2 regions of the Selenomonas sp. oral taxon 138 str. F0429 genome follow, and region 1 is predicted to be linked to the other one. Evidence: predicted binding sites of a transcription regulator. Region 1 holds the regulator's gene; the other holds the start of a gene.

Region 1 (12,102 bases):
CATCGCGCGGACGTGACCATATGCCGTACCGACGACGATGGAGTCGCCGATGCGGAGCGTGCCGCTCTGAACGAGCACCGTTGCGACAGAGCCGCGTCCCTTGTCGAGCTTTGCCTCGATGATGACGCCGCGTGCCTCGCGGTTCGGGTTTGCCTTCAGTTCCTCGACCTCGGCAACGAGCAGGATGTTCTCGAGCAGGTCGTCGATGCCGATGCGCTGCTTTGCCGAGACGGGCACCATGATCGTGTCGCCGCCGTATTCCTCGGAGACCAGCCCATACTCCATGAGCTCCTGCTTGACGCGGTCAGGATTTGCGCCCGGCTTGTCAATCTTGTTGATTGCAATGATGATGGGCACCTGCGCCGACTTCGCGTGATCGATTGCCTCGACGGTCTGCGGCATGACCCCGTCATCCGCCGCAACGACGAGAATCGCCACGTCCGTAATCTGTGCACCGCGTGCACGCATCGCCGTGAACGCCTCATGACCCGGCGTATCGAGGAAGACGATCTTCTTGCCTTGGCAGACGACCTGATAGGCGCCGATGTGCTGCGTGATGCCACCCGCCTCGTGCGAGCTGACGGAGGTATTGCGGATCGCATCAAGCAGCGAGGTCTTGCCGTGGTCAACGTGACCCATGACGGTGACGACCGGCGGGCGATCCTTGAGTGTCTTCGGATCGTCCTCGATCTCCGGGATCAGCGTCGGATCGACATCCGGCGGCAGCTCCTCCGTTGTCACGCCGAACTCGGCTGCAACGAGGGATGCCGTATCATAGTCGATCTCCTGATTGATGCTCGCCATGACGCCCATGAGCATGAGCTTCTTGATGATGTCAGACGCCGTATAGCTCATCTTGGACGCGAGATCCTTGACGGCAATGGTCTCCGGCAGCTTGATGTGCTTCGGACGCGCGATCTCCGCCTTCACTGCGGGTGCGGGCGCTGCTGCACGCCCCTTGCGTCCCTTGCGCGCACCGCCGCGGCTGCGCTCTGCCTGACGCAGATCTGTGTGCTCCTCGCGGTCACGACGTGCACCGCCGCGTCCGCCGCGGCTACGGTCACCGCCGGCGGCGTTGTTATCGCCGCCGCGCCGACGTCGATTGTCGCTGCGCCCCTCTGTCGCGGGCGGCGGCGGAATCGCCGCTGCCGGTGCTCCGGGACGTGCGCCACTGCGTCCGCCCGCAGGACGTGCGGGACGATCACCAGGTCTCCCCGATCCACCGCCGGACGAACGGGGACGGTCAGAGCTCTCCGCACGCGTCTTGGAGGGTGCCTGACGCACGATCACAATGCCGGGTGTCTTCGTGCGCGCGCGCAGCACGGGTTTCTCCTCGGCTGCGGGTGGCTGCGGCGCCGCCTTCTCAACAGCTGCCGGTGGGGCACTCTGCTCCGCTGCGGGTTTTTCCGCTGCCCGTGCAGAAGCTGCAGCAGGACGCTTTTCCTTCTCTTTCTTTGCCGGACGCTCGGCAGCCTTCGGAGCGGGGGATTTGCTCTGCAGGGATTCCTTGCGTACGGGTTTTGCCGTGCGGCCGAGCTCAGCCTTGACCGCCGCACGCTCCTCTTCACCGACTGCACTGAACATATTCTTTACTTTGTAGTTCTTGCTCTTGAGAATATCAATAATGGTATCTTTGTCCGTCTTGAATTCCTTTGCCAAATCGGTGATTCTGTATTTCGATTCTGACATCAATCCACCCCCGTCGGTATATCCTGCAAATAGGCACTGAGCCTGTCCGCAAATCCTCTATCTATCAGCACAGCAACCGCACGATACTCCTTACCGAGACAGTGCCCGAGCTGCTGCATAGTCAGTAATTCCGCCGATGGCACATTCAGCTGCGCCGCCATGCGGGTAAATTTCGCCTTGGTCTCCTCCGAAGCATCAACTGCGAGCAGAAGGTATGTACCCTGCTTGCGCTTCAATGCCTCTTCCACAACGAACGCACCGGATAGGATGCGCCGTGCGCGTGCCGCCATGCTGAGGAGGTTCATCGCGCGCTGCTCTATCCCTGCGTTCATGTCCCATCCTCCTCGTGCTGCACAATCTCCTCGAGTGCGTCATAGACGGCGGGGGCAACCCGCCCCTTGAACGACCACGATAGGCCGTTCTGTCTGCGCGCCTTGCGGAGGCATTCGGGCGAGGGACAGAGATATGCACCACGCCCGGGGCTCTTGCCCGTCGGGTCAATGGCGACCGTCCCGTCAGGACTCTTTACAATGCGCAAGAGTTCACGCTTTGGATGCAGTGTACGGCAGCCGACGCACAGCCGCTCGGGCTGTCTCGCCTCTGCCATTATGCCTCCTCTTCGGCGGGCTCCTCCACAGCGGTATCTTCCGCCGCTTCCTCCGCCATCAGCTCCGCTGCCTGTGACTCGCTCTTGATGTCGATCTTCCAACCCGTCAGCTTTGCCGCGAGGCGGGCGTTCTGCCCCTCCTTGCCAATGGCAAGTGAGAGCTGGTAGTCCGGAACAATCACGCGTGAGACCTTCTCCGCCTCATTTACGGCAACCGAGATCACCTTGGCGGGGTTCAGTGAGTTCGCAATGTAGGTCGCGGGATCATCGCTCCATTTCACAATGTCGATCTTCTCCCCCGCGAGTTCATCGACCACCGCCTGTACGCGCATATAGTGTGGGCCGACACAGGCGCCGATGGGGTCGACGCGCTCCTCAGACGAGTAGACGGCCACCTTCGAGCGGCTGCCCGCCTCGCGTGCAATCGACTTGATCTCGACCACGCCCTCCTGCATCTCAGGCACCTGCAGCTCGAAGAGCTTCTTGAGGAGCCCCGGATGCGTGCGAGAAAGCATGATCTGCGGACCGCGCGCCGTACTCTTCACCTCGATGATATAGGCGCGTAGCGTGTCGCCGTAGTTGTATTCCTCCGTCGGCAGCTGCTCCGTCGCCATGAGCAGCGCCTCTGCACGCCCGATGTCGACGAACACGTTGCGCCCCTCGACACGCTGCACAATGCCCGTGACGATATCCGCTGAGCGATCCTTGTACTCGTCATAGACATTGCTGCGCTCCGCCTCACGCAGGCGCTGCATGACGACCTGCTTCGCCGTCTGCGCCGCAATGCGTCCGAAGTTCGCAGGGGTCATCTCGATCTCGACCACATCATCGACATCGTAGTCCGGATTGATGGCACGCGCCTGTTCGAGGGAGATATCCGTGATGTCGCTCTCAACCTCCTCGACAACCGTCTTGCGGGCAAAGACGTGAAATGCGCCCGTCTCGCGCGACAGAGAGATGCGAACGTTTTGATCCGAGCAGCTGAAATTGCGCTTATATGCCGAGATCAGCGCCGCCTCAATGGTCTGGAAGAGCTTTTCCTCATCGATGCCCTTCTCGTACGCAAGCTCCTGCAATGTCTGCAGAAACTCCTTTCCGCCGTTCGTCTCCTTGGTGCTTTTTCTTGCCAAAACCCAATCCTCCCTAAAAGTCGATATGCAGACGTATCTGTGAGACCTGTTCCATGGGGATTTGAATCCCGCCGTCAATGGTCAGTATCTTGCCGTCGCAGTCCGTGAGTGCGCCCGTCCACTGTTTCTTTCCGTCAAAGGGCGCGTAGAGCATCACATCAACCTGCTTGCCGCGTTCGCGCTCGAAATCGCGCGGCTTGCGCAGCACGCGGTCGATCCCCGGCGAGGACACCTCCAAAATATAGGCATCGGGGATGAAGTCCTCGCGGTCGAGAATCGCCTCCAACCGCTCGCTCAGTGCCTGGCAGTCATCGATATCGATTCCGCCGTCCTTGTCGATGTAGACACGCAGATAGTAGTCGCGTTCGCGCACATACTCGACATCGACCAGCTCCAACTCCGGCACAGTGGTCAGGAGACCGCGCACAATCTCCTCAACGCGCTCCTCGATCTTCGCGCTCATGCTCTCCCTCTTCTCATACGCAATGAAAGAGTGGGCTTCCACCCACTCTTTCCAGATCTTAAATGAATTTATTGAAGTATATCATAGGATGGGACTTTTGTAAAGCCCTTGTATGGATTTTGCTCAGTGCATCATGCGGTTCATGCCGGACTGTGAGAAAAGCAGCACGAGCAGAATGCCGATGACCAGGGAGTAGACCCACGCAGGCACCTCAATCGACGTGAGCTTCACCTTCGCACATGCTAGTTCCTTCCATGTCCGGAAGAGCACATCGCCTGTGAACGCACCGCCCTGCAGCAGTAACTGTTCGATCATATACAGAAAAACACTCACCACACACAAATTAAGCGCCCCAGCGAGGAAGAGCAGCCCTCCCCAGTCCAGTGAGATTGCCGAACTTGCCATCGCGCCAAAGATCGTCTTTTTGACCTCCGACAGCAGGCTTTGATACCGAATAAAAGCGATAACGGCAAAGATCAGCAGCGCGTGCCCCATTGCAGCTGAAAGAACATAGTTCTTCTTTTTGAGGATAGCATATGCCGAGGCGGCGCCGATAAAAATGATTGCGAGCATCAGCCCCTTGCTGATGTCCATAATGGTCACGTCGAACATACGCCCCAACGAGATCCACGGCATGAATACGGAAAAAATCACCATCGCCGCACCGATATAGGGCGTAGAGGAGAGTTGTTCGCGCAGGCTCTCAAGTTTCTTCCTATTCTCCTGCGTATCCGGAGGCGTCCCATGCTGCTGCAGTTCTGCAGCAGGATGCATCTCCTGCCCAGGATCTGCTTCAGCAGCCATCCGATCCTCCTCCTGCGGTGCTCCGCAGAGAGAACAGAACTTGACTCCATCCTCAATGGAGGCGCCGCACTTTTCACATGACTTCATTTCCATATCCCCTTTCTATCTCCCGTACATCTTTCGCATGACCCACGAAAGGATCCGACCGCGCCCGATGAGGCTGACGATTGTGCCGAGCACGAGGACGCCGACGATAATCATCGCAATCGCAGGCAGCGCAACAAAGATGAAGAGCGCAAGCAGTGCCCCGAGGCCGAGCGCCCAGAGGAGGCTCGTAAGGAGCGAGGGACGCCGCGACACACCGCCAATGCGGATATAGCGCACGGAGCTGTGCGGAGCACCGCCGTACGCAGAGCCCCACGCCTGTTCCTCTTCCCCGTGCGGCTCTGCGCCGCTCTCGTCCACCGTTACGCCACGATAGGCGGCATTTTCCTCGCGGCTCATCGGCCGCACACGCGAATCCTGATCCATAGAAGCCTCCTCTCCAAGAAAGCAATGCTTCCTTAAAAACTCGCTGCTCCGTGAACAACGCTGTAGAGCATCGTCACAAAGCCCTCCTCCCCGAGGTAACGGGGATCGTAGGTCACACAGCGCAGCGCCGTACGCATGCGCGCAAGCGCAGCACGCACCGTTTTCTGATCCGAACCGAGCACATGATAGAGCTCCGTGATCGGCGAAAGGTCGATATCATTGATCTCCGCAAAAAGGAATATCGTTGCCGTCAGCGTCTCCGCTGTCTTTGCACGCGCAAGATCGGACTGCGCGTAGTCCAGAAACAGCTCGCACATAAGCACCTGTGAGTGACGGCTAAAGCCGATCTTGTCCGCAATGATCTGAAGTGCGCCGAGTTCCTCTGCGCACACATGCGGGTCGATCGTGCGGGGAATGGCAGCCGGCAGCAGACGGCGCGGCAGCACATCGAGCTGCGCGAGCGTCGAGAGGACGTGGATCGTATGGCGCACGAGCGCCGCTTCCCGTTCGAGGAAATCGTCCATCGTTGCCTCAGGCGCCTGCATGCGGAAGAGCTTGTACTCGCGCTGAATCGTGTCGCCAATCCGCTTCTGCAGACGCTTGCTCGCCGAGATTGCCGTGATGTAATTGAGCATCATCATCCCCTCGTCGCAGATATGCCCGAAGAGAATGCTCTTTGAAAGCGAGCCCGGAATATCCGGATGCGGCAGCACGACCTCCTCATCGCGCAGAATATCGCGGCAGACAACGTGATCGTCGTACTCCTCCGTCACGGCGAGTACGGCAAAGCGCGCCGCCAGCAGATCGCCGATGATCTCGCGGTCATCGTAGCTGAGCTTCTTCCACATATGCTCGCTGTAGTGCGCAATCGGCGTCTCATCCGTCGCAATGAGATGATAGTCGAAGAAAAAATAGTCCCAGAACCGCAGCCAGAAGGTTTCCTTTTCCTCCTCGCTCGCGTGTTCGTACTCGTTCATATCGTAGAGGCCGCCCGTGTAGATCGTCGCCGCACGGCCGATGTCGAGCTGATAGGCGGAACACCGGAAATACTCGCCGATGCGGTGCAGGAGATCATTGAGCTGAATATTCAGCTCCTCCATCTCGATCTGCTCGTCCTCCTCGATATCCTCGATCGTCAGCCCCTCGATCTCCTCCCACATGACACGCTCCGGCAGGTGGAACCGCCCCGTGATGTAGAACATCTCGAGATCGGCATCCAGCTCGCCGATGTCGATGTCATAGTCGCCCGTATCCTCGAGATAGGTCAGAAAGGCGCGCATGCGCGCAAAATAATCCTCTGCGTGTCGCTTGAGCGGACGTCGGTCAATATGCGCATCCGCATAGCGGAAGAAGAGCGCGAGGTAGTCGATGCGGATGAAGAGCCGCGCAAGCGAATCATCGCGCCGCTGAATAACTGTGAGAAAGTCCTCAATGCAGTACCAGTCTGTACAGAGGTCTTCATTGCTCCGCCCACGCCACGCTGCCGCACGAAGATAGCGCTCGACAAGCGTGCGCGCCACAAAGATATTCGCACGCCCATGCGCCAGATAGAAACGCTTGACTAATGCGTAGACATTTTCCATCCAGCCCTCCAAGCCTACACGCTTTTTTCCTAAACAAAACCAATACGGCTTATCCTAACAAATGTACGAAGTAATGTCAATGCGCAAAAGGAGCGGCTGCGGCAAGATGAAGCCGCAGCCGCTCTATTACGCAAACAGATCCTTGAATTTCTCAGTAAAGCTCTTCTGCTCGGGATTGACCGCATCCCCGCTGAGCGCTGCGAACTCCTTGAGGAGTTCCTTCTGCTTTGCGGAGAGTTTCTGCGGCGTTGTGACCTTGACGCGGACGTGCTCATCGCCGCGTCCGGAGCCACGCAGATTCGGTATGCCCTTGCCCTTGACGCGCAGCACCGTGCCCGTCTGGATGCCCGCAGGCACCTTGAGGTCGACTGCGCCGTCGAGGGTCGGCACCTGTACCGTATCGCCGAGCGATGCCTGTACGAAGGTGATCGGAATCTCGATGAGGACATCGTTGCCGCGCCGCTGAAAGAGCTCATGCGGACGGATGAAGATGTATACATAGAGATCGCCGTTCGCCCCGCCGCGCACACCCGCCTCGCCGCCGCCCGAAACGCGGACGCGCTGTCCGTCGTCCACACCGCGCGGGATGTTGACCTTGATGGTCTTCGTGACGCGCTTGCGCCCCGTGCCGTGGCAGTCACCGCACGGATTCTTGATGATCTTGCCCGTGCCGTGGCACTGGCTGCACGTGCGCGAGGTCATCATGCTGCCGAACATCGTCCGCTGCATGACCTGCTCCTGCCCTGACCCATGACAGGTCGAACAGGTCTCGGCACTCGAGCCCTTCGCCGCGCCCGAACCGCCGCAAGTCGGACAGTTCTCCTCACGCGGGATGGAGAGCTCAACCTCCTTGCCGAACGCCGCCTCCTCGAACGAAATCTCGAGATCGTAGCGCAGGTCTGCGCCGCGCTCGGGACCCTGTCGGCGCGCGCGGCGTCCGCCGCCACCCATGCCGAACATATCGAAGATGTCATTCATGTCAAAGCCGCCGAATCCGCCGGCACCGCCGAAGGGGTTGCCCCCTCCGGCACCGCCCCCGCGACGCGGGTCGAAGGCATCGTGACCGAACTGGTCATACGCCGCCTTCTTCTGCGGATCCTTCAGCACATCGTACGCCTCGTTGACCTCCTTGAATTTCTCCTCGGCGGTCTTCGGGTCGTCACGGTTGAGATCGGGATGGTATTTGCGCGCGAGTTTCTTATATGCTTTTTTGATCTCATCGTCCGAGGCGCCCTTCTGGACGCCCAGGACTTCGTAGTAATCGCGTTTCTCGCTCACGATACCACCTTACTTCTTATCATCCTTGACTTCGGTGAACTCCGCATCGACAACATTGTCATCCTGCGCGCCGCTCTGTGCGCCCGCATTTGTATCTGTGCCCGGCGCGGCACCTGCGGCACCCGCCGCCTGCTGTGCCTGCTGATAAGCCGCCGCAGAGAGTTCGTAGAGCGGCTGGCGTGCCTCTTCGGTCGCCGCCTTGATCGCCTCGATATCCGAGCCCTTGAGCGCTTCCTTCAGCTTGTCAATCGCGATCTGCGTCTTAGAGACGAGTGCCTGATCGGCGTTCTCACCGAGATCCTTGATCGCCTTCTCCGCCTGATAGACGAGGGAGTCGCCCGCATTGCGTGCATCGACGGCTTCCTTCTGCTTCTTGTCCTCGGCGGCGTGCGATTCCGCCTCTTTCACCATGCGCTCGATATCCTCTTTGCTCATGCCGCTGTCGGACTGAATCGTGATCTTCTGCTCCTTGCCCGTGCCAAGATCCTTCGCCGACACGTTGACAATGCCGTTCGCATCGATGTCGAACTTAACCTCGATCTGGGGAACGCCGCGCGGTGCGGGCGGAATATCCGTGAGCTGGAAGCGTCCGAGCGTCTTGTTGCCCGCCGCCATCTCGCGCTCGCCCTGCAGAACGTGAATCTCAACGCCCGGCTGATTGTCCGCCGCCGTCGAGAACACCTGACTCTTCGAGGTTGGGATGGTCGTGTTGCGGTCGATGATCTTCGTGCAGACACCGCCGAGCGTCTCGATGCCGAGCGAGAGCGGCGTGACATCGAGGAGCAGCACGTCCTTGACCTCGCCGACGAGCACGCCGCCCTGGATTGCTGCGCCGATGGAGACGCACTCATCCGGGTTGACACCCTTTGAGGGCTCCTTGCCGAGGATCTTGCGGATCGCATCCTGTACCGCAGGAATACGAGTCGAACCGCCGACGAGAATGATCTTATCGATCTCGTTGCTCGAGAGCCCCGCATCCTCCATCGCCTTGCGTGTCGGAACCATCGTGCGCTCCACGAGATCCGCCGTCAACTCATCGAACTTTGCACGAGAGAGCGTGAGGTCGAGATGCTTCGGACCTGAGGCATCCGCCGTGATGAACGGCAGGTTGATATTCGTCTGGCTCATGCTCGAGAGCTCGATCTTCGCCTTCTCTGCCGCCTCGATGAGACGCTGTGCACTCATCTTGTCCTGCGAGAGGTCGATGCCGTTCTCCTTCTTGAACTCCTCGACCATCCAGTCCATGATCTTCTTGTCGAAGTCGTCGCCGCCGAGCATCGTGTCGCCGTTCGTCGCCTTGACCTCGAACACGCCCTCGCTGAGCTCGAGGATAGAGACGTCGAACGTGCCGCCGCCGAGGTCAAAGACGAGCACCGTTTCATCCTGATCCTTGTCAAGGCCGTATGCAAGCGCCGCCGCCGTCGGCTCGTTGATGATACGCAGCACCTCGAGGCCTGCAATCTTGCCCGCGTCCTTCGTTGCCTGACGCTGGCTGTCGTTGAAGTACGCAGGAACCGTGATGACCGCCTGCGTAACGGTCTCGCCGAGATATGCCTCTGCATCGCTCTTGAGCTTCTGCAGAATCATCGCAGAGATCTCGGGCGGTGTGTAGTTCTTGCCGTCAATCGTCACATGATAGTTCGGGTCACCCATATGGCGCTTGATCGACGAGATCGTGCGGTCGGGGTTCGAGACCGCCTGATTCTTTGCAAGGCGACCGACAAGGCGCTGCCCGTCCTTCGTAAAGCCCACGACGGACGGCGTGATGCGGCTGCCCTCAGGATTCGTAATAACGACGGGCTCTCCGCCCTCCATGACCGACACAACAGAGTTCGTCGTTCCAAGGTCAATACCAATTACTTTAGCCATTTTATATTCCTCCAAAATCTTATAGATGTTATTTGCTTAGTTACCTGCTACCTGCACCATGGCAGGGCGGATGACCCTGCCCTTGGCCTGATAGCCCTTCTGCAGCACCTGGGTGATCGTGCCGTCCTCCACATCGGGATTCTCGACGCGCATGACCGCCTGATGCACATTCGGATCAAAGGGTGCGCCCTCTGCCTCGATGTTTTCAAGCCCGTGCTTTTCCATCACCTCGCGCAGCTGCGTGAAGATCATCTCCACGCCCTTTTGGAACGCCTCCACATCGGACTGCTCCACCGCCATCGCCCGCTCAAAATTATCGAGGAGCGGCAGGAAATCCGTGAGGATATTCTGCGTGATAACGGCTGCAAGCTCCTCCTTTTCCTTCGCCGTGCGGCGGCGGAAGTTTTCAAAATCCGCCTGAAGACGCAGGATGCGGTCGTTCTTTTCCTGAAGCTGTGCCTCTAGTTCGGACGTCCTATCCTCCTCTGCGGGCACATCCTCCACGGTTACATCCGCAGATTCCGCCTCCGTGTCAGTTACATCCTCCACGGGCTGCTCCTCTGCCGTCATCTCTTCCTTTTCCTGCAAGCCGTTCACCTCTCCTACCATTTCAGCTGATAGATCATCTCTGTTAGATTCGTATTTACATAGTCGAGTATGCGCATCGCCTTCGCGTATTCCATGCGCGTGGGGCCGAGCACCGCAATCGTCCCGAGCAGCCTGCCGTCGACATGATAGGTCGCCGTGATAAAACTGCTGTCCCAGAACGTACTGCTCTTGTTCTCGCGGCCGATCGTGACCTCAAGCCCCTCGCCCGCGTGCGTGTGGAGGATATCCTTCACGAGATCCTCGCGCTCGAGGACAAGCAGCATCGCACGGACGCGCTCGAGATCCTGAAACTCGGGATTTCCGAGCAGCTGTGCTGTGCCGCCGAGGTAGAGGCGATCCTCCGAGCGCCCTTCGAGCGCCCTGTGCATGACCTCCACGGCGGCCACGAAGATGGATTCATCGCCGATCGCATCGCGCACGCGGCGCATATCCGTCTTCGTCACATCGCTGAGTGCCTTGCCCGAGAGCGTCTCATTGACTGCCCCCGCCATCCGCTGAAAATCTGCGAATGTCGCACCGTCGGGAATCTCGACGATGCGGTTCTCGACGAAGCCCGCATCCGTCATGAGAACGGCAATTGCGTGCGTCATGTCGAGCGGCAGAAACTGCAGCATGCGGAACGTCGACTGCGCGGCCTGCGGTGCGAGCACGAGCGAAACATTGTGCGTTACGTCCGCAATCAGGCGCGCCGTCTCCTGAAACACCTCGTCGAGGCGTCGCACGCGCCTGTGGTACCAATCGTGTATCTTCTTTTTCTCGGCATCCGTCACAGGAGCGACGGGCTGCAAACCATCGACGTAGAAGCGGTACCCCTTCGATGAGGGGATGCGCCCGGCGGATGTGTGGGGATGCTCGAGGTAGCCGAGCATCTCGAGATCCGCCATCTCATTGCGAATGGTGGCAGGGCTGATGCCGAGATTGTATTTCTGCGCGAGTGTCCGCGATCCGACCGGCTCTGCCGATGCGATATAGTCATCGACGACCGCCCACAGGATCTGACTCTTGCGTGCGTCCAGATCGTCCGACATTCACCCCTCTCCTCTCCTTTCAATCTCTGTTAGCACTCTCTAAAACTGAGTGCTAATCAAAATCTATACTGAATATACACGGTAAAAAGCAAAAAGTCAAGAGCAAAAATGACAAAAAGTCAAATATTTTTTCATGCGAAAAGCCTCCCTCGATGATACGGGGGAGGCTTTGCATTACGGCATATTACTCTTCGCTCTGCCCATCCAATACATTGAAGATGTAGACGGCGCGAATCTCTACAGGCGTCACGCCGAGGTCTTCAATCGCCGTGAGCAGTCCCGAGGAGAGCACGGCGCGCTCCGCCTTGCGATCCTCGTTCGTGATGATCGACAGTGCCGCTTCATCCTGCGGATAGAGGGTCACAATGCCGTTGCCAAACGTCACCTCATAGGCGCCGTTCGTCGTCTGGTAGAGGAAGCTGAGTGCCTGCGCAGACGTATTGCGGATTTCCTTCGGATCGGGGATGTCAACCTTCTTCGAGGAGGGCTTGATCGCCAGCTTCTCCGGTGAATAGTTGACCGTATAGATGCCGTCAAGGTCGCGCGAGCCGCCATCCGTAAAGAGCACAGG
Region 2 (12,102 bases), on a different contig from region 1:
TATCTGATTTTTTAAGTTGACAAGATTCACACAATAATGTATTCTACCAACGAGAAAATGATGGAATCATTACAGAAGGAAATTTCTGCAATAAACGCATTGCTGCATAATCATAGAGGGATGTATTCCCTTTTTATTTTACCTCATTATTGATAACAATTATCTATATCATATTTGAATGGAGTGTTTTATGGAAGTGTTGGAACGAAACTCCTGCACGGACACGCACCCGCGTGCGTTTCGCCGGCGACTGGCTCTCGGGATCGGCCTTTTCATACTCATACTTGCCCTGATTGCGAGCGCCTCATCGGGTGCGGTCAGGGTTGCGCCTCATGATATTCTGCCGACGCTGCTGGGAAACGGAACGCCTGAGGATTACCGTATTCTCTGGCATATTCGCCTGCCACGCATCATCACGGGTGCTTTAACGGGCATCAATCTTGCACTGGCGGGCTGCATCCTACAGGGTATTCTGAAAAATCCGCTCGCTGACCCTGGTATCATTGGTGTCTCAGCAGGCGCAGGACTTGCTGCCATGTGCATCATGATTTTGCTCCCGGCTGAGACGAAGTTCGTTCCGCTCGGCGCATTCGTTGGTGCAATGATCGCTGTAGCGTTCGTCTTTGCCCTCTCCTGGGAGAACGGCGTACATCCGATACGCATGGTACTCGCAGGGGTTGCCATTGCCGCATTTTTTGGTGGGGCGATGACGGCACTGATGGTGTTCTACTCCGACCGCATACAGGGTACCGTGAACTGGATGGCGGGAGGCTTTGCCGGACGCAGCTGGAGCCATGCCGAAATGGTGCTCCCCTACACACTCGTAGGAATCGCAGGAGCGCTGCTCGGCAGCCGCTGGCTGAATGCCCTGCAGCTCGGAGAAGAGACGGCGCGCAGCCTCGGTGTAAATGTCGCGCGTGCCCGACTCATCCTCCTCCTGCTCGCTGCGCTGCTTGCCGCGTCTGCCGTGAGCGCCGCCGGCATGCTTGGCTTTGTCGGTCTCGTCGTACCGCATATGGTACGTCTGCTGACCGGCTCTGATTTCGACTGGCTGCTCCCCGCCTCAGCGGTCTGGGGCGCGGCGCTGGTGACAGGTGCAGACGCTGCAGCGCGCGTCGCATTTGCTCCGATCGAAGTCCCCGTCGGCGTATTCATGTCCTTTTTGGGTGCCCCCTTCTTTCTCTACCTGCTCAAGAAGGGCATGAGAAGGGAGTGACGACATGGAGGAACTGCTGCGCACACACGATCTTTCCGTTAGCTACGGCAGTACTGAGATCATTCACGCCGTCGACATTTCCATTCGGCGCGCGGAGATCGCCGCCATCATCGGGCCGAACGGCTCAGGCAAATCGACGCTCCTCAAGGCACTTGCCCGGCTCTTGAAACCGCGCAGTGGAGTGGTCGAATTCCTCGGCACGGATATCTGGAGCAGAACGGAGCGGGAGGTCGCACAGAGGATTGCCTTTCTTCCACAAAGTGCAGATCCCCCGGACGACATCACGGTGCTCGAACTCGTTCACATGGGACGGCTGCCGCATCGAAAGTTCTGGGATACGTTTTCAAAAGAGGACGGAGATATCTGTCGTGAGGCACTGATGCGAACTGGAATGGAGTCCTTTGCCATGCGCCCGATCCGCGCCCTCTCCGGCGGTGAGCGTCAGCGGGCACGCCTTGCGATGGCGCTTGCCCAACAGCCGGAGGCACTGCTCCTCGACGAGCCGACGACGTATCTCGACATCCGTCACCAGCTCGCTCTCATGGAGCTCGTGGAAGAGCTTCACGATGCGCTCGGCCTCACCGTTGTCATGGTGCTGCACGATCTCAACCAGGCCGTACGCAGCGCGCAGCGGCTCATTGCCGTCTGCGCCGGAGAGATTCTCGCAGACGGGTCGCCGAACGCCGTATTCACACGCGAACTCGTGCGTGGTCTTTACGGTGTGGAGAGCCGCGTCAGCGATATCGAGATTGCAGGGCGTCAGACGAAGCTCTGCCTGCCGGAGCGTGTTGCAAAGGATCTTGCGCATGAGCAAAGCGCTCCCTCACACACATAATCACCTATACATCACGGAGGTTCCTATGCGAAAATTCGGTATCATTGCAGCGATTCTCTGTCTTGCGTCGGCAGCCCTCTTCCTTCTCTGGCCGCACGAGCAGGCGCCACCGGAAGAAACGGAGCTCACGGTAACCGACAGTACAGGACGCTCAGTCACACTCCCGGCGCATCCTCAACGCGTCGTCATCCTCAATCCCTCAAACCTCGACCTCTACGTCGCAGCAGGCGGTGCCGAAAACATTGTTGGGAAGCCGACCTCACAGGTATTCTCCGAAACGGTAAAGGAAAAGACAGCTGACGCAGAAGAGGTCGGCATCATACATCAGCCCGATATCGAAAAGATCCTCGCGCTGCATCCGGATCTTGTCATTGGTACGAATGTACCATTTCACACGGGACTCGTCGAAACACTTAGCAATGCAGGCGTACCGCTCTACATTCGAGCGCTCGATGACGTCCCCTCACTGTTCGGCGCACTCGAGCTATATGGCAAGCTCTCAGGACACGAAGAGAATGCCCAGACACAAATTGCAGCGATTCAGCAAAAGCTCGATTCCGTAAAGAAAAAAACCGAAGGGCGTATGCCGCCGAAGAATCTCCTCGTCTTCGGGGCGCCCGACAGTTTTAACATGGGCACGTCAAAGTGCTTTACCGGCGGTCTGATCGAGATGCTAGGCGGCGGCAATATTGCCGATCACGCGGACGGAGACGGCGCCTACCTGCCGCTCTCCATGGAGTTCGTCGCACGCGAGAATCCAGCCGTCATCTTCGTTATCGTACATGGTCCTGCAGAGACCCTCGAACCGAAGATGCGACGCGATCTGCAGGAAAGCGAGGCATGGGCCGATGTCGATGCAGTGAAGAACGGCCGCGTCTACGTACTGCCGTATGATCTCTTTGCGGTGAACCCGGGTATCCGCGCTGCGGATGCACTCCAAACGCTCGCAGACATCATGTATCCTGCATCACAGTGAAAGGAGGAATCCACAGGAAAACAGCACACACTCATAGGAGAGCAGAACGAAAAGCAGGGCCTGCGCCGCTGTTTCGCACATGGAACTCGGTGCAGACAGTTTTGATATACAGTGATCGGAGATGAAAAGATGTTACACAGACACACAAAGAAAAGACTCCTTCTGACCGCCGCCGTCCTCGGCGCGATGTCTGTTCCCGCCTATGCTGCAGAAAGTGCATCCAATACGAACGTGCGAACAGATGAGATTATCGTTACTGCATCCCGCACGGAGCAGGAGATCAAGGAGACACCAAGCGCCGTCGAGGTCATCACGCGCGCGGACATCGACAAGATGGGCGCGGAAAACCTTGTACAGGCGCTCAAACTCGCCCTCGGCATTGATCTGCAGGAAAACACGATGGTCGGCAACCGCTCCGCCATCCGCGGCATGAATACAAATCAGACGCTCATCCTCATCGATGGACGTCGCGTCCGTACGGAGAATACGAGCGAGACGATGAACTACTATGAGCTGCAACGCGTCAACATGGACGACGTGGAACGGATCGAGATTGTGCGCGGCGCGGTCAGCTCCCTCTACGGCTCGGAGGCGCTCGGCGGCGTCATCAACGTCATACGGAAGCGCCCCGCCGAGGCGCAGACCTCTGTTACCCTCGATTGGACGACGCGCCAGAACAATGAAGGTCTCCGTCTCGACTCCGGCAAGGTCGGCAAATGGGCGTTCAGCACGAGCTTCAAGCGCACGGGCGTGCGCGAGCGCGGTACCGACACGATCAGTAATATATACGGCAAGAAGTATTTCTTCAACATCGACGGCCGTATGGACGTGGCAAGGGACAAGTGGCTCGATGTCTTCTTCGACTATCTGAAGGAAGATCTCGACATGAAGGACTCCGCCACGCAGAAAACAACCTACGACCATGACCGCATCTCGACGGGCGCAAAGTATTCGGGACGCGACAGCCGCGGCGACTATGAGATGCAAGTGTACTATACCTATTTTGACAAGAATCAGCGAACAAGAAGCCGCACCAACGGCAGCCTCCACAGCTTTGACGATATGACGTACAACTCCCTGATCTTCGACGGCAGACGCTCCATGCAGATCGCAAAGGATCATCTGCTGACCGTCGGCGGCGAATACCGCAAGGAGGACTACGAGAGCACGCGCATCAGAGGCTCCAAGACAACGACGCTTGAAGGTGTGACCAATCAACTTGGCGACAGCTCGATGGATTTTGCCGCACTTTATGTGCAGGATGAGTGGCTCGCCAGCCCGCGCTGGACGATCATCCCGTCTGTCCGCTGGGATCACAGCGACGTATTCGGCAGCGAGGTGACGGGTAAGCTCGGCACAACTTACAAAATGAGCAAAGGACTGCGCTTCAAGGCGAATGTTGGCACTGCCTACCGCGCTCCGACGGCAAGCGAACTCTACTTTGACTGGCGGCATACACCTGCTGCGCGGGTGAATGTCCATATTGTTGGAAATCCCGATCTGAAGCCCGAAAAGGCGCTGAACTTCGACCTTGGAATCGAGGGCGAGCGCGGCAAGACCTTCGGTAAGCTCACGTACTTCCACAACAAAGTGGAAGACTTGATCAACGTCAATGTAGTCAACACCGTCATCCCCGGTCCTCCGCCGCCTACTATCCTCTCAACTGGTACATATCAGAACATCGACAGCGCCACGATACAGGGTGTCGAGCTTGAGGCGAAACAGGATCTCGGCAGCGGCTTCGCCCTGCGTGGGCTCTATACCTACCTCGACGCACAGGACGATAAGACTAACACGCGCCTAATGGGACGCGCCCGCCACAAGGCGAGCCTCCAGCTCAGCTACGATGACCCGCGTCATGGCTGGAACGCAACACTCTGGCAGGACTGGATCTCAGGCTACCGCTATGCGGAGCAGGTCGGCAGAGGCAGGGCTGCGCACACCGTTTATAAGGACGCGGCTCTCGCACTGACGAACTTCGTTGTTACCAAGAAGTTCAACGAGCAGTTCAGCGCCTACCTCGGTATTGACAACATCTTCGACAAGGAGAGCGACGCGCTCGCCTACGATGGCCGCATCTGGCGCGGCGGCGTACACATGACATTCTGAGTAGGCACAAAACCAGACAGCGAAAAAATCCCCGCAGCAATGCCGCAGGGATTTTTCGTTATACCGGCGATGAGTTACTTCAGCGCATAACCGTTGTTATACATCTTGTCCTGCTCTTTGCGTACCTGATAGAGCTGCGTCGAGGTGTCGAGGTCAACCATGTCGAGGGTGAGGAGGGTGCCCTTCTTGACATCGCATTTCATGCGCGTGTTCTTGTTGACAAGCGCATAGACGACGTACCCCTTTTCATAGGTCTCCTGCGCGGTTGCAATCGAGCCATAGGTTGTGTAGCCGCCAATGCCGTCGATGGTCTCACCCGCCTTGAGGTCGCGCTTGGCGACGGTAATGCACTCGCTGACAGGGCCGTCGAGCGGGATGATGGTCGGCTCGCCGTCGATGACAATACTCGCAACGGTGAGCGGCGTCTCGAGGTTGCAGAGGTGATAGGGGCGGTAGAGCGTCCAGAGGGGGCCGGGGCCCATGCTGTGATAGCCCATCTGATACGCGATCTCTTCGTTCTTCGTGGTCACGGTAACAAAGACGCCGGGCGCAATGCCGTTGACATACTCAACGACGCCATGCTTACTGAGGATACCGCCGTCCTTCTTGAGCTTGAAGATCTCGTTGAGTTCGGCGCAGCGATCCTTCGGCGAGGCCGCAGGGCCGTGGCCGCCGATCACATCGGGGACGAAGCCGGTCGCATTTGACATGGCGGTCATCTCGACCATGGTCTTCGTGCCGTCCTTGAACGAGGTGAGCATGCGCGGGCTCATCTTGCGGCGCGTTGCCTCTTCGAGTACGGTGTCGGGGTTGCAATCGTAGTCGAGCTTGTTGTTCTTGCCTTTGCCCATGACCACGACTTCCATCCCCATCGCACGCGCAAAGGAGAAAAGCTCCATGACAGCACCCGGCTCATCGCCCGCCGAGCCCGTGTAGATGACGCCGTTCTTGTCGCCGAGCTTCTTGAGGTAGCTGCCGATGACGACGTCCGTCTCGACATCCATCATGACGACGTGTTTCTTGTTGTTCATCGCATCGATTGCGATCTTGACGCCGACCTCGGGCACGCCCGTCACGTCGATGGCGACCTCAACGAGGTTCGCATGCGAGATGAAGTCCGAGTTCTCCGTCGCGACGTATTTGCCCTGCTCCATGTAGCGGTTCGCCTCTTCGAGCGTCTTTGCAACGGCAATATCCTCGTCGCTGATGCCCGCATAGTGGAAGGCGTTGATGACGTTTTCAAACTTGATATCCGAGACGATGGCGGGCATGATCCCCTTCATGAGCGCCATCTGTGTGACCATACCGCGCCCCATCTGACCTGCGCCGACGATGCCGGCACGGATGATCTTGCCCTCTTCCTCGCGCTTGGCGAGTTTCTTGTCCATATTCAGCATTGCGAAACTCCTTTCGCCCACCCATCGGTGGAACATCTACAGCTGTGTGCTGAACTTAGTATAGCACCGCATTTCTATTCATACAATATCACTTTCACTGAATTTGCGTAAACATTATCGCAAAAAAAAGGCACGTTTCCATTTGTAAAGAAACGTACCTTTTCGTATTTACATCAGACCGCTGCGCGGAGGGCTTACATCATGCCGCCCATACCGCCCATGCCCGGCGCACCTGCCGGCATCGGAGCTTCAGGCTCCGGCTTGTCCGTGACGAGCGTCTCGGTCGTGAGCACCATCGCCGCGATCGACGCTGCGTTCTGGAGTGCGGAGCGCGTAACCTTCGCAGGATCCACGATGCCCGCGCCGATCATGTCAACATAGGTGTTCTCAAGTGCGTTGAAGCCAACACCATCGCCTGCCTTCTTCACGCTGTCGACGACAACGGAGCCCTCAAGGCCTGCATTCTCCGCAATCTGACGAACAGGAGCCTCGATTGCGCGCTTGACGATCTCAACGCCGACCTTCACATCGCCCTCTGCCTGGATCTTGTCGAGTGCCGGGAGGATGTCAATGAACGTCGTGCCGCCGCCCGCAACAATGCCCTCTTCAACCGCTGCACGCGTTGCATTGAGCGCATCCTCGACGCGGTACTTCTTGTCCTTCATCTCGACTTCCGTTGCCGCACCGATTTCAACGACAGCTACGCCGCCGGAGAGCTTTGCGAGGCGCTCCTGCAGCTTCTCACGGTCGAAGTCGGACGTCGTCTCTGCAATCTGCTTCTTGAGCTGATCGACACGCGCCGCAATCTGTGCCTTGTCGCCTGCCCCGTCGACAATGGTCGTCTCCTCCTTGGAGGAACGAACCTGACGTGCACGGCCGAGATCCTCGAGCGTCACGCTGTCGAGCTTGCGGCCGATCTCCTCGCTGATGACCGTGCCGCCCGTGAGGATTGCGATGTCCTCGAGCATTGCCTTGCGGCGGTCGCCGAAGCCCGGAGCCTTGACTGCGAGCGCCTTGAACGTGCCGCGCAGCTTGTTGACAACGATCGTTGCGAGTGCCTCACCGTCGAGATCCTCAGCGATGATGACGATCTGCTTGCCCTGCTTTACGACCTGCTCGAGCACCGGCAGGATGTCCGCAACGGACGAAATCTTGCGATCCGTGATGAGTACGTACGGATCGTCCATGACGGCTTCCATCTTCTCCGTGTCCGTCACCATGTACGGGGAGATGTAGCCACGATCGAACTGCATGCCCTCGACAACCGAGAGGTTCGTGTCCATGGACTTGGACTCCTCGACTGTGATGACGCCATCCTTGCCAACCTTCTCCATTGCCTCTGCGATGAGGTCGCCGACCTCGGTGTCGCCGGAGGAGATTGCCGCAACCTGTGCAATCTTCGCCTTTGTCTCAACCTTCTGCGCCTTGCTCTTGATCTCCTCGACGAGCGTCTTGACAGCCGTCTCGATGCCCTTCTTGACGATCATCGGGTTTGCGCCCGCAACGACGTTGCGCATGCCTTCCTGAATCATCGCCTGTGCGAGGAGGGTCGCCGTCGTCGTGCCGTCGCCCGCGATGTCGTTCGTCTTCGTCGCAACTTCCTTCACGAGCTGTGCGCCCATGTTCTCGAACGGATCCTCGAGCTCGATGTCGCGTGCAATCGTCACACCGTCATTCGTGATCGTCGGCGCGCCATACTTCTTGTCGAGCACGACGTTGCGTCCCTTGGGGCCGAGCGTGACCTTGACCGCGTTTGCAAGTGCATCCACACCACGGCCAAGTGCGCGGCGTGCCTCTTCGTCAAACAGAATCTGCTTTGCCATTTATACTGCCTCCAAAATTTATCTATTACAGAATCGCCAGAATATCGCTCTCACGAACGATGAGGTAATCCTTGTCGTCCACCTTGATCTCGGAGCCCGAGTACTTTGAGAAGACAACGCCGTCGCCGACCTTGACCTCCATCTCTGCACGCTGTCCGTTATCGAGCAGCTTGCCTGTGCCAACGGCAACGACCTTGCCCTTCTGCGGCTTTTCCTTCGCCGTGTCGGGGAGCACAATGCCGCTCGCCGTCGTGACATCGCTCTCCGCGACTTCAATGACAACACGTTCGCCCAGTGGCTTAATCATGGTATCTGCCTCCTAGTTTTCATAACAATTTTTCATCGTGTTAGCACTCTCATTTGCTGAGTGCTAACTTACGATGTCTATAGTAAAGGTTTTAAGTCAAAAAGTCAATAGTTTTTTGTAAAAAAGTCAAAAAAACAACAAAGAGCCGCGAAAAGCTCTTTGTTGTTTGTCGTGAAATCTTATTCTTTGAACGCCGCCACAAGGTTCTTGAGGCGTGCCGTCCCCTCCTTGAAGCTCTGAATCTTGGCAAGGATATTCTCGTACTCGGCCGCCATGCTGACGACCTTCTCCGCAATGCGTGTGTTGCCCTCCGCGCCCTCGTGGGTCGCGTTGCGGATGCCCTCCATCGCCGCGTTCATCTCGCTGACGGAGTCGAGCAGCTTCCGCGAGCGCGAGGTCGTCACCTCCGCTGTCTTCCGGAAATACTCTGCGTCCCCCTTATACTGCTCAGCCGTCTTGTCCATGAGGTCGTAGTCGCTGCGAACATTCTCGTCAATGAAGCTAAGCAGCTTGTAAGTTCCGCTTGAGAGTGCCTGCACGGAGCCCGTGACCTGCCCCGTGAGCCCCTTGATCTTCTCTGCCGTGCCGCGCGACTGCTCGGCGAGCTTGCCGACCTCGCCCGCGACCACGGCAAAGCCACGTCCCTGCTCGCCCGCACGCGCCGCCTCAATGCTCGCGTTGAGCGCTAGGAGGTTCGTCTGCTCGGCGATTTCGGAAATCTCGAGTGTGAGCTGGTCGATCTGCTCGACGACCTTCGCGGACTCGATGGCCTCTGCCACTGAGGCCTTCGTGCCGCCGTAGATCTGCCGTGTGTTCAGGCGCGACTGCTCCATGCTCGTCTGGAGATCGGCAGCGCGCTGCTCCACCTCACGCGTATACGCCTCGCTGGCATGCGCTGCATCCGCCGCGCCCTTGATCCCCTCGCTGAGCCCCTCGCTGAGATGCTGGACGCTGGAGGTGGACGCCGCTGTCTCCTCCATGCCTGCAGACATCTCCTCGGTCACGGCAGACATGTCCTGCGTGTCATTGTTGAGCCCCTGCAGCATCTCCTCAAGCTCGGCAACCATCGCATCGGTCTGCTCCGCCTCCTCGTGCACCTGCTTCATAAAGCCCTGCATCTTTCCGAGTGCCTTGACGACCGTACCGATTTCATCCGCACGGTCAGAGAGTTCGCGCGGAATCTCACGCGAAAGGTCTCCGGACGCGACAGCACTCAGATGTCCGATGGAGGCAACGAGCGGATCGGAGATATTATCTGCAATGCGCCGCGACACGAGGATGCCAAAACCTACTGCAATGACGATGATGATGGCAAAGCTATAGACCGTACGCTCATAGCGTACATTGTTCGCCTCAAAGAGCTGCTTCCCCTGGAATACGTTGTCAGGCGTGAGCACCGCCATATTGCTTGAGATGACAGTGAGCGAAGCGAGATTGTCAAAGATCGCGACACGATCCTCGGGTGTCGTCCCCATATTGTTGACCGCGCCGACCTTGTCCGTCGCGACGCTCAGATTCTTTTCCAGTTCCGCGATCGTCGCCTGTGCGCGATCGCTCGTATCGATCTCCTTCAGTTCCTCCATATCGTGGCGGATCACCGCAAGATTGCCGAGTACATCATCCACGAGAATCTTACGGTTATCCGCTGTGATGTTCTCCTGCAGGATGTACGGAACGTTGACGCTGATTTTCCGCAAGCGCGTATTTGCATCGTTCAGATACTGCGTCGACATGAGGTTATGGTGATACATATCGTCAAGTGACCGCTGAGCCTGATGGTTCGAGTAGATGCCGACGACCGCGACAACGAGGATGGCTGCCAAGAGGAATACGGACAGGATGAACACCTTTGTCCGCACGGCATAGTCCTTCATTGCCTCCGCAGAGATGAATGGTAAATTCATGGCACTCCCCTCCTCACTTCGCCTGCGCGAGATTGTCCGCTGTTATGGATGTAAACGGTATGGCGAGGTCACCCGAGGGCGGATTTCCCTTAAGGAAGCCCTCTACGAGTGTGAGTGCCCCCTCACCCTGCGCCTTTGCATCCTGCTTGATGGTCTGCGCCATCTCTCCCGCCTCGACTGCTGCGAGACCCGCAGGAGTGGCATCGACCGCAGAGACAAGGCATCCACTGAGGCGGTTTGCCCCCTTGAGCGCGGCAATTGCACCAAGTGCCATCTCATCGTTTCCTGCAACGACGCCGTTGATCTCGGGGAACATATTCATCCAGAGCATCATGGTCTTGAGTGCCTCTGCCTTGCTCCATCCTGCATCCACGAACGAGAGCAGCTGAATGTCGGGGCGCTTGTCCAGGCACGCTGCCTTGAACCCATCCCAGCGGCCGACGGCACTGCTCTGCATCCCATCGCCCTGCAAATACACGATCTTCGCGTTCGGTGGCAGATGCGAGGCCATGTACTCCCCCTGCATACGCCCTGCCTCCACATCGTCGGAGTAGGCACGGAGCACCTTGCCGCCCGCAACGCTGCGGTTGACCGTGATGATCGGGATGCCCGCATCGTTCGCCTTTTCGATGGTCTTGACGATGCTGGAGCCGTCCGCTGCAAGCAGGACAATCGCCCCCGCACCCCTGCCAATCGCCTCGTTCAGCTGGTCAATCTGCATATTTCCGTCGTTCTTCGCGTCGAGGAACTCGACCTCGATGCCGTCCGCCTTTGCCTTGTTTGCAAATGCATCTTTGATCTGTGCACAGAAACCATCCGCATCGTCGTAGTTTGCATAGACGACGCGATCCGAACTCGCCCCCGTCAGTCCGCAGCCTGTCAGCGAAAGGCACGCTACAGGCAGGAGCAGAAGCCCCCATTTCCTGAGATTCATGTCAAACCGCTCCTTCTCTACCGAAAAACTACATCTGCTTGACGGGCACAGAGCCGCGCGAAAGCGCAATCGCCCCTGTCCGTGCGATCTCGATGATGCCGTAGTCGGACAGCAGTTCCGAGAGGGCATCGATCTTCTTTGCATCGCCTGTCAGCTCAATGACGACATTCTCCACGCCAACATCCACGATGCGCGCGCGGAAGATGTTCACCACGTCGATGATCTCCGCACGGTTCTCCTTCGTCGCGTGTACCTTGATGAGCACCAGCTCGCGCGTGATGGACTCGAACTGCGTGAGGTTGACGATCTTCACCACGTCGATCAGCTTCGAGAGCTGTGTAACGACCTGCCGCAGTTCGTTCTCCGACGCAACGGAGACGACGATGTTGATGCGCGTGACATCCGCCTCCTCCGTATAGCCGGCGGAGATGCTCTCGATGTTGAACGCGCGGCGGCTGATGAGCCCCGCGATATGCGTGAGGACGCCGGGCTTGTTATCGACGAGCACGGCGAGCAAATACTTATCCATCTTATCTCCCTCCGAGCACCATCTGATCGAGTCGCTTGCCGCCCGGCACCATCGGTACGACATCCGCCTCCT

What was found. Region 1 encodes HrcA, which represses chaperone genes, less so after heat shock. Its sites were predicted from a motif close to TGTTAGCACTCNNNNNNNNNGAGTGCTAACA; they were not measured.
Region 2: a site for HrcA is predicted at 8,702-8,732, ahead of groES (co-chaperone GroES). Genes of this name have one in related genera too.

The regions. Positions count from the first base shown of each region.
Region 1 covers NZ_KB290925.1:75,397-87,498, forward strand. Annotated here, with positions in the region: gene infB (translation initiation factor IF-2) at 1-1,689, opposite strand, end outside; gene HMPREF9163_RS00400 (ribosomal L7Ae/L30e/S12e/Gadd45 family protein) at 1,689-2,021, opposite strand; gene rnpM (RNase P modulator RnpM) at 2,018-2,296, opposite strand; gene nusA (transcription termination factor NusA) at 2,296-3,426, opposite strand; gene rimP (ribosome maturation factor RimP) at 3,440-3,889, opposite strand; gene HMPREF9163_RS00420 (zinc-ribbon domain-containing protein) at 4,013-4,780, opposite strand; gene HMPREF9163_RS00425 (hypothetical protein) at 4,796-5,164, opposite strand; gene HMPREF9163_RS00430 (hypothetical protein) at 5,197-6,747, opposite strand; gene dnaJ (molecular chaperone DnaJ) at 6,874-8,025, opposite strand; gene dnaK (molecular chaperone DnaK) at 8,035-9,894, opposite strand; gene grpE (nucleotide exchange factor GrpE) at 9,931-10,503, opposite strand; gene hrcA (heat-inducible transcriptional repressor HrcA) at 10,497-11,531, opposite strand; gene HMPREF9163_RS00455 (filamentous hemagglutinin N-terminal domain-containing protein) at 11,716-12,102, opposite strand, start outside.
Region 2 covers NZ_KB290947.1:78,149-90,250, forward strand. Annotated here, with positions in the region: gene HMPREF9163_RS07330 (iron ABC transporter permease) at 191-1,216, shown strand; gene HMPREF9163_RS07335 (ABC transporter ATP-binding protein) at 1,221-2,051, shown strand; gene HMPREF9163_RS07340 (ABC transporter substrate-binding protein) at 2,077-3,027, shown strand; gene HMPREF9163_RS07345 (TonB-dependent siderophore receptor) at 3,157-5,136, shown strand; gene HMPREF9163_RS07350 (NAD(P)H-dependent oxidoreductase) at 5,211-6,533, opposite strand; gene groL (chaperonin GroEL) at 6,728-8,356, opposite strand; gene groES (co-chaperone GroES) at 8,382-8,663, opposite strand; gene HMPREF9163_RS07365 (methyl-accepting chemotaxis protein) at 8,843-10,567, opposite strand; gene HMPREF9163_RS07370 (sugar ABC transporter substrate-binding protein) at 10,581-11,501, opposite strand; gene ilvN (acetolactate synthase small subunit) at 11,530-12,030, opposite strand; gene ilvB (biosynthetic-type acetolactate synthase large subunit) at 12,032-12,102, opposite strand, start outside.